Regions from separate parts of the Xenorhabdus sp. Sc-CR9 genome, predicted to be linked through region 1. Evidence: predicted binding sites of a transcription regulator. Region 1 holds the regulator's gene; each other region holds the start of a gene.
What was found. Region 1 encodes PurR, which represses purine synthesis genes. Its sites were predicted from a motif close to CANGCAAACGTTTGCNTG; they were not measured.
Positions count from the first base shown of each region.

Region 2: the regulator PurR is predicted to act here: its motif matches at 2,015-2,032, upstream of gcvT (glycine cleavage system aminomethyltransferase GcvT).
Region 3: the regulator PurR is predicted to act here: its motif matches at 1,672-1,689, upstream of guaB (IMP dehydrogenase).
Region 4: the regulator PurR is predicted to act here: its motif matches at 1,926-1,943, upstream of purL (phosphoribosylformylglycinamidine synthase).

Region 1 covers NZ_CAWQTY010000119.1:46,701-49,920, forward strand. The annotation lists gene punR (DNA-binding transcriptional activator PunR) at 106-1,014, shown strand; gene purR (HTH-type transcriptional repressor PurR) at 1,018-2,043, opposite strand; gene sodB (superoxide dismutase [Fe]) at 2,605-3,183, opposite strand.
Region 2 covers NZ_CAWQTY010000077.1:52,316-55,535, reverse strand. The annotation lists gene gcvP (aminomethyl-transferring glycine dehydrogenase) at 1-269, opposite strand, end outside; gene gcvH (glycine cleavage system protein GcvH) at 355-744, opposite strand; gene gcvT (glycine cleavage system aminomethyltransferase GcvT) at 813-1,910, opposite strand; gene ubiI (FAD-dependent 2-octaprenylphenol hydroxylase) at 2,281-3,220, opposite strand, start outside.
Region 3 covers NZ_CAWQTY010000109.1:27,631-30,850, reverse strand. The annotation lists gene AACQ81_RS05175 (TonB-dependent receptor domain-containing protein) at 1-151, shown strand, start outside; gene xseA (exodeoxyribonuclease VII large subunit) at 213-1,580, opposite strand; gene guaB (IMP dehydrogenase) at 1,753-3,219, shown strand.
Region 4 covers NZ_CAWQTY010000033.1:40,783-44,002, forward strand. The annotation lists gene purL (phosphoribosylformylglycinamidine synthase) at 1-1,841, opposite strand, end outside; gene mltF (membrane-bound lytic murein transglycosylase MltF) at 2,108-3,220, shown strand, end outside.

The DNA of each region.
Region 1 (3,220 bases):
TTGTAGTTGATAAGAGAATACCCGACTTATTCTATATGGCATGATTTTTACTTGTGAAACGGTAATATTTGCACCATGCTGTGAAAAAAATTGAAAGGAAGATATATGTGGTCTGAATACTCTCTGGAAGTTGTTGATACTGTTGCCAGAACAGGAAGTTTCAGTGCGGCTGCATCTGAGCTTCATCGAGTACCTTCTGCTATAAGCTATACAGTAAAACAACTTGAAGAATGGTTGGCTGTGTCTTTATTTGAGCGCCGTCACCGTGATGTTGATTTGACTGAAGCAGGCGCTATTTTTGTCAAGGAAGCCCGCTCTGTTATCAAAAAAATGAATCACACCCGACATCAGTGCCAACAAGTGGCTAATGGTTGGCGGGGACAGTTAAGTATCGCCGTTGATCAAGTTGTAAAACCTGAGAGAACTCACCAATTAATTTTGGATTTTTACCGACATTTTCCTGATATTGAGCTATTCATCTACCCTGAAGTCTTTAATGGTGTATGGGATGCACTAGTCGATGAGCGGGTGGATGTCGCTATTGGCGCGACACGGGCGTCTCCTGTTGGTGAACGGTATAGTTTTAAGGATATGGGATTCATGCCTTGGGTATGCGTAGCCAGCCCTGAGCATGAGTTGTCAGGTATATCAGGAAAATTAAATGATGACCAAATGCGACCTTATCCTAGCCTATGTTTAGAAGATACTTCACGTAGCTTACCCAAACGTGATACGTGGGCTTTAGATAATCAGCGACGGTTGGTGGTTCCAGATTGGAATGTTGGACTAAATTGCCTGATGGATGGACTATGTATGGGAATGGTGCCCAAGCATCATGCATTACCGTTGATCCGCAAGAAAAAACTGATAGCGCTCGAACTCGAACAACCATTACCTGATAGTCCATGCTGCTTAGCATGGTCGCAAAAAAGCCATTCACCAGCATTAAGTTGGTTGTTTGATTATCTTGGCGATAGTGAAACACTTAATGCTGAATGGTTGCAAGAAAACTAACTATCAACGACGATAGTCGATGAAAGGTCCATCCGCGACAGAACGTCTTTCAACGAGGCGTGGATGGACTTCAATCGTTTGTGCCTCTTCACGCTTGTTGACTATCCTATCCAATAACGTTGAAAAGGCCATTTGTCCCAGACGTTCTTTAGGTTGGTGAATCGTGGTCAATGCGGGAGTAAAATAACGGGCATTACGGATATTGTCATAACCGATGATAGAAATATCTTGTGGAACGCGTAGCCCCAGCTCATCAGCGGCACAGATTGCCCCCATTGCCATAACATCCCCACCGCAAAAAACAGCCGTTGGGCGATGTTTTTGATTCAGAATCTTACACATGGCCTGATAGCCGGATTCAGGCTCAAAGTCGCCTTGCACAATCCACTCATCCCGAATAGCGACATTGGCTTCTTTGAGTGCCTTGAGAAATCCTTGGTGACGTCCGCCGCCAGTATTTCTTGCCAGAGAGCCGGGAATAGACGCAATATCCCTGTGACCACGTTCAATCAAATAACGGCCTGCCAAGTAACCACCATGAAAAGCGTTATCAATGATTGCATCGGTAAAATCTCCCCGAGATTCGCCCCAATCCATGACGACCATGGGAATATTACGGTAATCTTCTAGCATGCCCAAAAGCTGCTCAGGGTATTCGGAGCACATTACCAGCAGGCCATCTACACGTTTTTGTGCCAACATGGCGAGGTAAGCTTTCTGCTTATCAATATTGTTATGAGAGTTGCATAAAATCAGGGTATAGCCTTTTCTATAGCAACTATTTTCAACAGATTCTATGATTTCAGCAAAATATGGAGCTTCACTCGACGTTGCCAACAATCCGATAGATTTTGTGTGGTTAACTTTCAAGCTACGGGCAACGGCGCTGGGGGAATAATTTAGTTCTTTAATAGCAGCCCAAACGGTAGCCTTTGTATCTTCGGCGACGAAACGGGTTTTATTGATAACATGGGATACGGTAGTGGTCGAAACACCAGCGCGTTTGGCCACATCTTTAATCGTTGCCATGATAAAAAGGACTCCTGACCTTATGGTCTAAATTTATATACCTTATCTTTCAAGCTGCTGCTTTGGTTGATAGCATCTATTTACCGATATGCTTCAACTTGAAATCTATTGGATATGGATATTTGTTAAGCGTTTGCCAACATATTTATATATAGAGTGATGGCTGGCAATAATTTAGCGATGAACCTTGAATTTTGTCTGATCTAACTCAAAAGTGAAAGTAATAATCAATGCTATAAAGAGTATAGATTCAAGATTGTTGTATGTTTTTTCAGATAATACGGTAACTGATTATACAAAATTTATGGTGTTGGGTAGTTTTACTTTGTACATTGAGGAAGTTCTATGGGTACAGATCTGAAGTTGGGATTAATGGTTGCCGGCAGTGCATTAATCATGATTGTTTTTTGGGGAAGCCTTTGTATTATCTAATCAGGATCAAGAAAAAGAATTGACGTGTAACACCTCTTGCTTGAAGGGCCGGTTTTCCGGTATTCATTATTCAGTGAATGGAAGAAAGCCCGCCCTTGTTATTATAATTTGGTATGAAAATTGAGCTTATTAAGCCAAGTTTTCCTCAACAAATTTCCAGTTGACCAAAGACCAGAAATGTTCCAAATATTGAGGGCGTGCATTACGGTAATCGGTGTAATACGCGTGTTCCCAAACATCAACAGTCAGAACTGGTTTATCTTCGCCGGTCAGTGGAGTGGCTGCATTAGAAGTGTTAACGATAGCCAGGCTTCCGTCAGTTTTCTTAACTAACCATGTCCAACCTGAACCAAAGTTTTTCAGGGCAGCATCAGTAAACTGCTGTTTAAATTCAGCAAAAGAACCGAAGGCATGATTAATGGTATCTGCTATTTTTCCAGTTGGTTCGCCACCACCATTTGGTGACAGGCTATGCCAGTAGAAAGTATGGTTCCAGACTTGCGCTGCATTATTGAAGATACCACCTTCAGATGTTTTGATGATTTCTTCCAGAGATTTCCCAGAAAATTCGGTATCTTTAACCAAGTTATTCAGGTTTACAACGTAAGCGTTGTGGTGTTTACCATAATGGTATTCTAGGGTTTCTGCGGAAATGTGCGGTTCCAGGGCATTTTTGGCATAAGGTAATGCTGGTAATTCAAAAGACATTGCATGCTCCTTTTTAATATCGGGTTTTTGGCTCAAC
Region 2 (3,220 bases), on a different contig from region 1:
GCATATCCCATACCGATATAAGATTGATAACGCTGGTTCTGGCTCGCTATCGCTTTCAATTCAGCCAGTGCTTGTTGTTCTGTCGCACTTTCACCGATTGCTGGTGGCTCTGACAATGCAATATTGCAGGGAACAATTTTATTTGTCAGATCATCAAGAGAATTTGCACCAACTGCCGCCAGCATGTCTGTTTGCTGTTCAGCAGAAGAACCAATGTGGCGACGAATGAATTCACCTTGATTTTCAAGTTGGATTAGTGTCTGAGTCATTGATAATAATTTCCTGAAACTAGCTAAAAAATGGCTAACAAAAAAACGCCCCATTCACAACGTGATATGGGGCGGTAAAAAATAATTATTCGTCTTCTAAGAGTGATTGATAGCTTTCAGCATCAAGCAAATTAGTCAGTTCACTCTCATCAGTAATTTTGATGCGGAACAACCAACCTTCGTTATAGGGTTCACTGTTCACTAACTCAGGGGAACCTTCCAAGTCGGGGTTAACTGCGATAACTTTACCGCTTAACGGTGCATAAATGTCAGAAGCGGCTTTCACTGATTCCACAACTGCACAATCATCACCATTGGTTACTTCTGTACCGATTTCAGGCAAGTCAACAAAAACCATATCACCCAATAGTTGTTGGGCATGTTCAGTAATGCCTACTGTGTATTCACCATTGCCTTCCGAACGAATCCATTCATGTGATTCTGTATATTTTAATTCTGCTGGTACATGACTCATAGCTGCCATCTCCTTGTTCTTTATTGATTAATCAAAAAATTACAACAATCAAGACATTAGTTGAAAAATCACTCTACGAGAGATTTTCCCATTCGCACAAAACCGGGTTTAACAATCTTAACGGGCATTTCACGATTACGAATTTGGACAATCGCCTGTTCGCCAATACCTTGCGGTACACGTGCAAGAGCGATGCTGAATCCTAAGGTCGGGGAAAATGTCCCGCTGGTAATAACACCAGAACGCTCCTCTCCGGAATCATTTGTGAAGCTGACGGTTAATCCACCACGCAATACCCCTTTTTCACGCATAACCAGCCCAACTAATTGTTCAGTACCTGTTTCACGCAGCCTTTCCAGCGCTTCCCGACCGATAAATTGGCGATCTTCCGGTTTCCAGGCAATCGTCCATCCCATGTTAGCCGCCAGAGGTGAAATAGTTTCGTCCATTTCCTGACCATAAAGGTTCATGCCCGCTTCAAGGCGCAATGTGTCACGCGCACCTAATCCCGCTGGTTTCACACCGACTGCCAGCAACTGTTGCCAGAAATCTTCGGCCTGCTCTTTCGGTAATGCGATTTCATACCCCGCCTCGCCGGTATAACCTGTAGTCGCAAGGAATAAATCCCCCGACTGGACACCGAAGAAAGGTTTCATTCCTGCTACAGCCTGCTTTTGTTCATCACTTAACAATAATTGAACTTTGGGTTGTGCATTTGGCCCTTGAACAGCAATCAGAGCTAAATCATCACGCACAATGATTTCAACATCATATTTCGCTACATGTTGTTGAACCCATGCTAAATCTTTCTCGCGGGTTGCTGAGTTAACAACCATGCGATAGAAATTATTAGTGAAGAAATAGACAATCAAATCATCAATGACACAACCAGAAGCATTCAGCATTCCGGTATAAAGCGCTTTACCTTGTTCGGTCAGTTTAGCGATGTCATTTGCCAGAAGGTAACGGAGGAAGTCATGGCAGCCAGTACCATGCAGATCCACAATTGTCATGTGGGAAACATCGAACATACCAGCATCAGTACGTACAGTATGGTGTTCGTCGATCTGTGAACCGTAATGCAGAGGCATCATCCAGCCATGAAAATCCACCATGCGTGCTCCGCATGCCAAATGTTGATCATATAGTGGGGTGTGTTTTGACATTATTTCCCTCTTTCCATTCTTGACATGAAAACATTCGTGATCTGAAAAAACATACAGCGTATTAACCGACAGATGTTGGATCATGAAGCAAAGAAGCGGTTAACCACGCAAACGATACCTTGGAACCAGAAGTTATCACTGAAAATAGAAATGAACCATAAAATAAATTAGCTACGCTGAAGTGATAACTTAAAAAACGTTCATTATGATGCAGAATTTTTGTCTGATTTACTGTATCAGCACACACAAAATTTGTAATAAATGGCAGGAATTTATTTTTTTAATCAGAAAATGACTAAAGTGTGAAGCAAATCTACTGAACACACCCTAGCCTAATATTAGAAAAAGTAATCCCAAATGAACTACTAAATTAGATTTTTTCAACCGAAGAGGTCGGAGAAATTAGCCAATCAGGGAGATCATTAAGTCCCATTGCATGGCGAAGTAACTGAGGTTTCACCCCTGGTAAATGATCAGCCAATGCTATTCCGATATCACGCAGTAACTTTTTAGCGGGATTATTACCATCAAATAGCTGACGAAAACCCTGCATACCTGCCAGCATAATCGCAGCACTGTGTTTGCGGCGACGTTCATAACGCCCAAGGTAGAGATACTGACCAATATCTTTGCCTTGCCGGTTCAAACGATTCAATTCACCAATCAGTTCTGCCACATCCATAAATCCTAAATTGATGCCCTGACCAGCCAAAGGGTGGATAGTATGTGCCGCATCTCCCAAAAGTGCTAACCGATGTGCAGCAAAGTTACGGGCATAACGCCCCACCAATGGTATGGTTTGTCGATCACTTATCAGCTCACATTGACCAAGTCTCATATCAAAGGTCACGCTCAATTGCCGATTAAATCGTTCTGGTTCCATTATATTAAGCTGCTGCGCGGATTCGGCCGGCAGCGACCAGACAATCGAACATAGATGAGGATCTGACAATGGCAGGAAAGCTAATATTCCATCACCATGAAACACCTGACGCGCAACACTTCCATGCGGTTCCGCAGTCCTAATGGTTGCTACCAACGCGTGATGCTCATAATCCCAGAAAGTCAGCGGAATATCTGCATGATAACGCAGCCAAGAGTGTGCACCATCAGCCCCTACGACTAACCGTGAAGTCAGCATTCGCCCATCAGATAAAGTAATGAAGGCTTCATTTTCCCCCCAGACAACATTATTGAGAGACGACGGGGTAAAAATTGTCACTTCTGGTAGATTTTTGGCATGTTGCCAGAGTGCCTGTCTGATCACATGGTTCTCAATGATATGCCCGAGGTGTGTCAGGCCATGTTCC
Region 3 (3,220 bases), on a different contig from region 1:
TATTAAATTCTCAGTACAGAACGTAGCTAACAAAAACTATGCTGATGCCTTGAATCGCATGAATTCTTCAGCGAATATATCGAGTGGGGATGCTGTGGCTCAAACAGCTCGTGGCAGAACTTACGTTATGGGGGCTGAAGTTCGTTTCTAATCGAATCTAAATGGCCATATAGAAGAAATAGTGGTGAAAACTCACCGCTATTTTCCTACATCTATTGTGATGTTTTTCTCTTTCTTACTTTTGTCACCTGCGTCACCTGACTCTCAACCCAACCATCCTGTAACCGGGTTTTCAGTATCTCTCCAACTTTGATCTGCTTAACCTTTTTTAACAACTTCCCATCAGGCGCTTCACTGATACTATAGCCACGGATCAACGTCGCCAGAGGACTAACGGCTTCCATCCGTGAACAGGAAACAGCAAACTTTTCCCGATAACGCCCTAATTGCCGCTCAACAGCTTGTTTTAAACGAAAATCAAGTTGTTGGATAGATTGACTGTAATATTGGATTTCCCGTTCAGGATGAATGTGTAACAGCCGTTGATTCCACTTTTCATATGAAATTGAATTCTGTTTCAGACAACGTAATAAATTATCAATTAACTTTTGGCGTAACTCAGCCAAATGATTTTTCTGGCGTGCCAAGCGCAAATCAGGCCGTTGTTGTTGTAGCCGATGCTGCAATCCATTAAACACGCGTTGCTTTTGAGCAAAAAAGTAATCCATCGTCATTTCAAGGCGTTGTTGCAGAGATTGAATTTGCCGTAATAATTCTATCTGATTACGGCTGACTAACTCTGCTGCTGCGGAAGGTGTCGGTGCGCGTAGATCAGCGACAAAATCAGCAATGGTCACATCAGTTTCATGCCCGACAGCACTGACAATGGGAATACGGCTTTGAAATATTGCCCGTGCTACGTGCTCATCATTAAAGCACCATAAATCTTCCAGCGAACCACCGCCACGTCCAACAATCAATACATCACACTCTTGCCGGGTATTCGCCAGTTCAATTGCCCGAATAATCTGCAATGGTGCTTCTGCACCCTGAACAGCGGTAGGGTAAATGATAATCGGCAAGGAAGGATCACGGCGCTTCAAGATATTCAGAATGTCGTGCAATGCTGCGCCGCTGGCAGAAGTAATCACACCAAGGCGTTTTGCAGGTGAGGGCAGAGTTTTTTTATGGAACTGTTCAAATAATCCCTCTGCGGAGAGTTTCTGTTTCAATGCTTCAAATTGTTGTTGTAGCAGCCCATCACCGGCAGGTTGGATACTTTCCACAATCAGTTGATAATCACCCCGGGGTTCATACAGGGTGATTTGTGCCCGAACCAACACTTGTTGACCATTTTGTGGGCGAAAAGTTGCCCTCAGATTTTGATTTCGGAACATGGCAGCACGAATTTGTGCACGTTCATCCTTTAATGTGAAGTACCAGTGTCCTGATGATGGCTGAGAAAAATTGGACATTTCGGCAGAAATCCAGATTCTGCCCATTTCCATCTCCAATAGTTGACGAACCGTCTGATTCAGGCGGCTAACAGAAAAGATCCCGGTATTGGTTGGTAGCGACATGTGATCCAGATCAAATTTTAAAGCAAGGGCTTAATTAAACGATATTAATCACCTCTCAGGACTAATCAAGAATTTTTTTCAAAAAATGCTGGAGGCAACCGATTTCGGCCTGTATAATGCCGCGGCAATATTTTATCCCTCTTATTGCCCATTGCTTGGTGAGATATTGCCCATGTTACGAATTAAAAAAGAAGCATTAACTTTCGACGATGTTTTGTTGGTACCTGCCCATTCTACAGTCCTGCCTAACACAGCAGATCTGTCCACTCAATTAACTTCTGTTATTCGCCTAAACGTTCCTATGCTTTCTGCTGCTATGGATACCGTAACGGAATCTTCACTAGCAATCGCACTGGCACAGGAAGGGGGCATTGGCTTCATTCATAAAAATATGTCAATCGAGCGTCAGGCTGAAGAAGTCAGCCGCGTGAAGAAGCACGAAAGTGGTGTTGTTACCGATCCTGTTACTGTAACGCTACAAACGACTCTGCGTGAAGTCCACGAACTGACTGAACGAAATGGTTTTGCTGGTTATCCGGTTGTGACCGAAGCGAATGAGCTGGTCGGTATTATTACTGGTCGTGATGTGCGTTTCGTGACCGATCTGGATCAGCCGGTCACTGCGGTAATGACCCCGAAGGAACGTCTGGTAACGGTAAAAGAAGGCGAAGCCCGTGAAGTTGTTTTGCAAAAAATGCATGAACAACGTGTTGAGAAAGCGCTGGTTGTTGATGATAATTTCCATCTGCTTGGCATGATTACGGTAAAAGATTTCCAAAAAGCAGAACGTAAGCCAAATGCATGTAAAGATGAGCAAGGTCGTTTGCGTGTTGGTGCTGCGGTTGGAGCAGGTGCTGGCAACGAAGAGCGTGTTGATGCATTGGTTGCTGCGGGTGTAGATGTACTGCTGATCGATTCTTCTCACGGTCATTCTGAAGGTGTTTTGCAGCGTATTCGTGAAACCCGTGCTAAGTACCCTGATTTACAAATCATCGGTGGTAACGTAGCGACCGGCGAAGGTGCTAAGGCACTGATGGAAGCGGGCGTTAACGCAGTAAAAGTAGGTATTGGTCCAGGTTCTATCTGTACAACCCGTATCGTAACTGGTGTAGGTGTTCCTCAAATCACTGCGATTGCAGATGCGGTTGAAGCACTGGAAGGTACGGGTATTCCAGTGATTGCGGATGGTGGCATCCGTTTCTCCGGTGATATCGCCAAAGCGATTGCTGCGGGTGCGGCGTGTGTCATGGTCGGTTCAATGCTGGCAGGCACAGAAGAATCTCCGGGTGAAATCGAATTGTACCAAGGCCGTTCGTTCAAATCTTATCGCGGTATGGGTTCTCTGGGTGCGATGTCCAAAGGCTCATCTGACCGTTATTTCCAGACCGATAACGCAGCAGACAAACTGGTTCCAGAAGGTATCGAAGGTCGTGTTGCTTACAAGGGTCTACTGAAAAGCATCGTTCACCAACAAATGGGTGGATTGCGTTCCTGTATGGGACTGACTGGTTGTGCAACCATTGATGAACTGAGAACTAAAGCAGAATTTGTTCGTATCAGTGGTGCTGGGATTCAGGAAAGCCACGTTCATGACGTGACTATTACCAAAGAATCACCAAACTATCGTCTGGGACTGTAAT
Region 4 (3,220 bases), on a different contig from region 1:
TTTTTCAACATCTTTGGTGTCTTGCCGAGTAAAACATCCAGAGGCATATCGATTGGCTGGTTCTCGAAATGTCTGTCATTCAGCAACAGATGTCGTTCTTCTGTAGCCTCTCCAATCACAGCATAAGGAGCACGCTCACGACGGCACAATTCTTCAAACAGGGTAAGTTGTTCTGGTGCCACGGCCAGAACATAACGTTCCTGAGATTCATTGCACCATACCTGCAATGGACTCATTCCTGGCTCATCATTCAGAATATCACGTAGCTCAAAACGACCGCCTCGACCACCATCATTGACTAACTCAGGCATGGCATTTGATAATCCACCAGCACCTACATCATGGATAAACAGAATTGGGTTTTTGTCTCCCAGCTGCCAGCAACTATCGATGACTTCCTGACAACGGCGCTCCATCTCTGCATTATCACGTTGCACAGACGCAAAATCCAAATCAGCATCGGATTGACCTGATGTCATTGACGATGCTGCGCCGCCCCCTAAGCCGATATTCATGCTTGGCCCGCCCAGCACAATGAGTTTTGCTCCGACCGGGATATCTCCTTTCTGAACGTGCTCTTCACGAATGTTTCCAATACCCCCCGCAAGCATGATGGGTTTGTGATAACCACGCAGCTCTGTACCATTATGGGAATATACATTTTCTTCATAGGTTCTGAAATATCCCAGCAACGCCGGACGCCCGAATTCGTTGTTGAAAGCCGCGCCACCCAACGGGCCTTCCAGCATAATGTCCAGGGCACTGACAATTCTCTCAGGCTTACCGAAATTCTCTTCCCACGGCTGTTCAAATCCAGGGATTTTCAAATTTGATACTGAAAAACCGACCAATCCAGCTTTGGGTTTAGCACCCCGTCCTGTCGCTCCTTCATCCCGGATCTCCCCTCCTGAACCTGTCGCAGCACCCGGCCACGGTGATATCGCAGTCGGATGGTTATGAGTTTCAACTTTCATCAAGATATGAACGGGTTCTTGGTGGTAATCATAGATCCCGGTTTCAAGGGCAGGGAAAAAGCGACCAACATGGGAGCCTTCCATTACAGCCGCATTATCTTTATAAGCAGAAAGCACATAATCTGGTGTCTGTTCAAATGTGTTCTTTATCATCTTGAACAGTGATTTAGGTTGGGCTTGTCCATCAATAACCCAATCTGCATTGAAAATTTTGTGGCGACAATGTTCAGAATTCGCCTGCGCAAACATATAAAGCTCAATGTCTGTCGGATTACGTTCCAATATCTGAAAAGCCTTCACCAAATAATCAATTTCATCTGCCGCCAAAGCCAATCCCAATTCAATATTGGCAGATTCCAGTGCTGCCCGTCCCGATTGCAAAACATCAATTTGCTTCAATGGAGTAGGCTCTTGGTGAGAAAATAACACTTCAGCCTGTTGAAACTGAGTGAATACACTCTCCATCATGCGATCATGCAGTAACGCGGATAAGGTTTGCCACTGAGTATCATTCATTTCAATACATTGGATATAATAAGCAATTCCTCTCTCTAAACGGACAATCGTATTCAGCCCACAATTATGAGCGATATCTGTCGCTTTCGATGACCACGGAGAGATAGTGCCCGGGCGAGGTGTGACTAACAGTAGTTGACCTTTAGGCTCACGCACAGCTAAGGCGGGACCATATTTTAATAATTGATTTAATTTTTCCCGTTCATCTCCGGTGATAGGACGATTAACCTCTGCAAAATGCACATATTCTGCATAGATTTCTGTAACGGGAAGGCAATGATCTTGACACTGGGAAAGGAGCTTAGTAATACGAAACGCTGATAAAGCGGGCGAGCCACGCAGAATTTCCATAATAATAGGTTCTCTCATCTTAGAAGCAAAGCCTGACTGATGCCTCAGGGGAAACTGAAGACATTATAGAGGAATGTTCTCCCCGACGAAACCGTTTGCGTCGTTATTCAACATCCTCTTAATACACGTAATGAAGTTCTAAAATTGGTTTAATAGAGTTGCATTACGCTATTTTGTTCAGCAAAATTCTCGATTACTGGAAATTTAACCATGCTATTATTTTACATTTCATACGGAGCCTAACCACACTGGATAGAGATAACTGTTTGAGTAATATAAAGATAAATTATTTTGTTATCGTTATTATCGCGCTCCTTTCCGCTGCTATCATTGGTCTCAACATTAATTGGCCCAATAAACAGCAGGAGCAGATAAACAAAATTCTGGCACGAGGAGAACTTCGGGTTAGTACCATATCTTCTCCTCTGATTTCTCTTAACAGCAAAAATGAGCCAACAGGATTTGACTATGAATTGACCAAACGGTTTGCTGATTATCTGGGTGTGAAACTTGTTATTCAGTTTCGCGCCAACATTAATCAGCTTTTTGACGATTTGGAAAACGATAAAGCCGATTTCTTGGCTGCGGGCCTTATCTACAATGAAGAAAGGTTAGATCAAACACGCACTGGCCCAGCCTATTATTTAGTCTTACAACAACTGGTTTATCGCAAAGGGACAACGCGTCCGCGTTCGTTTAATGATTTAAGAGGTAAGTTCATTGTCACGGCGGGTTCAGCCCATGTAAGCGAGCTGAAAAAATGGAAAGAGAAATCTTATCCTGATTTAACCTGGGAAGAGACATCACGCGAAAATACACAACAATTACTCGAACAAGTGTCCGAGGGAAAAATCGACTATACAATCAGCGATTCAATCAGTCTGGCCCTGCAACAACGTGTTCATCCCAATCTGGCAGTTGCTTTTGATGTCAGTGAAGAACGTCCCCTGACTTGGTATTTAAAACGCAATGATGATTATAGTCTTTACTCCGCCATGCTTGATTTTTTCAGCATGCTGGCTGAAGACAGCATTATGTCGCGGCTACAGGAAAAGTATTTCAGCCATGTCAATTCATTCGACTATTTTGATACCATCTCTTTTATCCGTGCTATCAATAATATTTTGCCTACATATCAGCCCATTTTTGAGAAATATGCGGGATCACTGGATTGGCAATTAGTGGCAGCTATTGCATGGCAAGAATCGCATTGGGACCCGCAAGCAACCTCCCCTACTGGCGTCCGTGGTATGATGATGCTGACTCGTCCAACAGCAGAATGGGCGGGGATCCACGATCGGCTGGACCCAGAAGAAAGTGTGAAAGGCGGTATGGCTTATCTGCACTACTTAATGGATCGCTTGCCAAAAACCATTCCT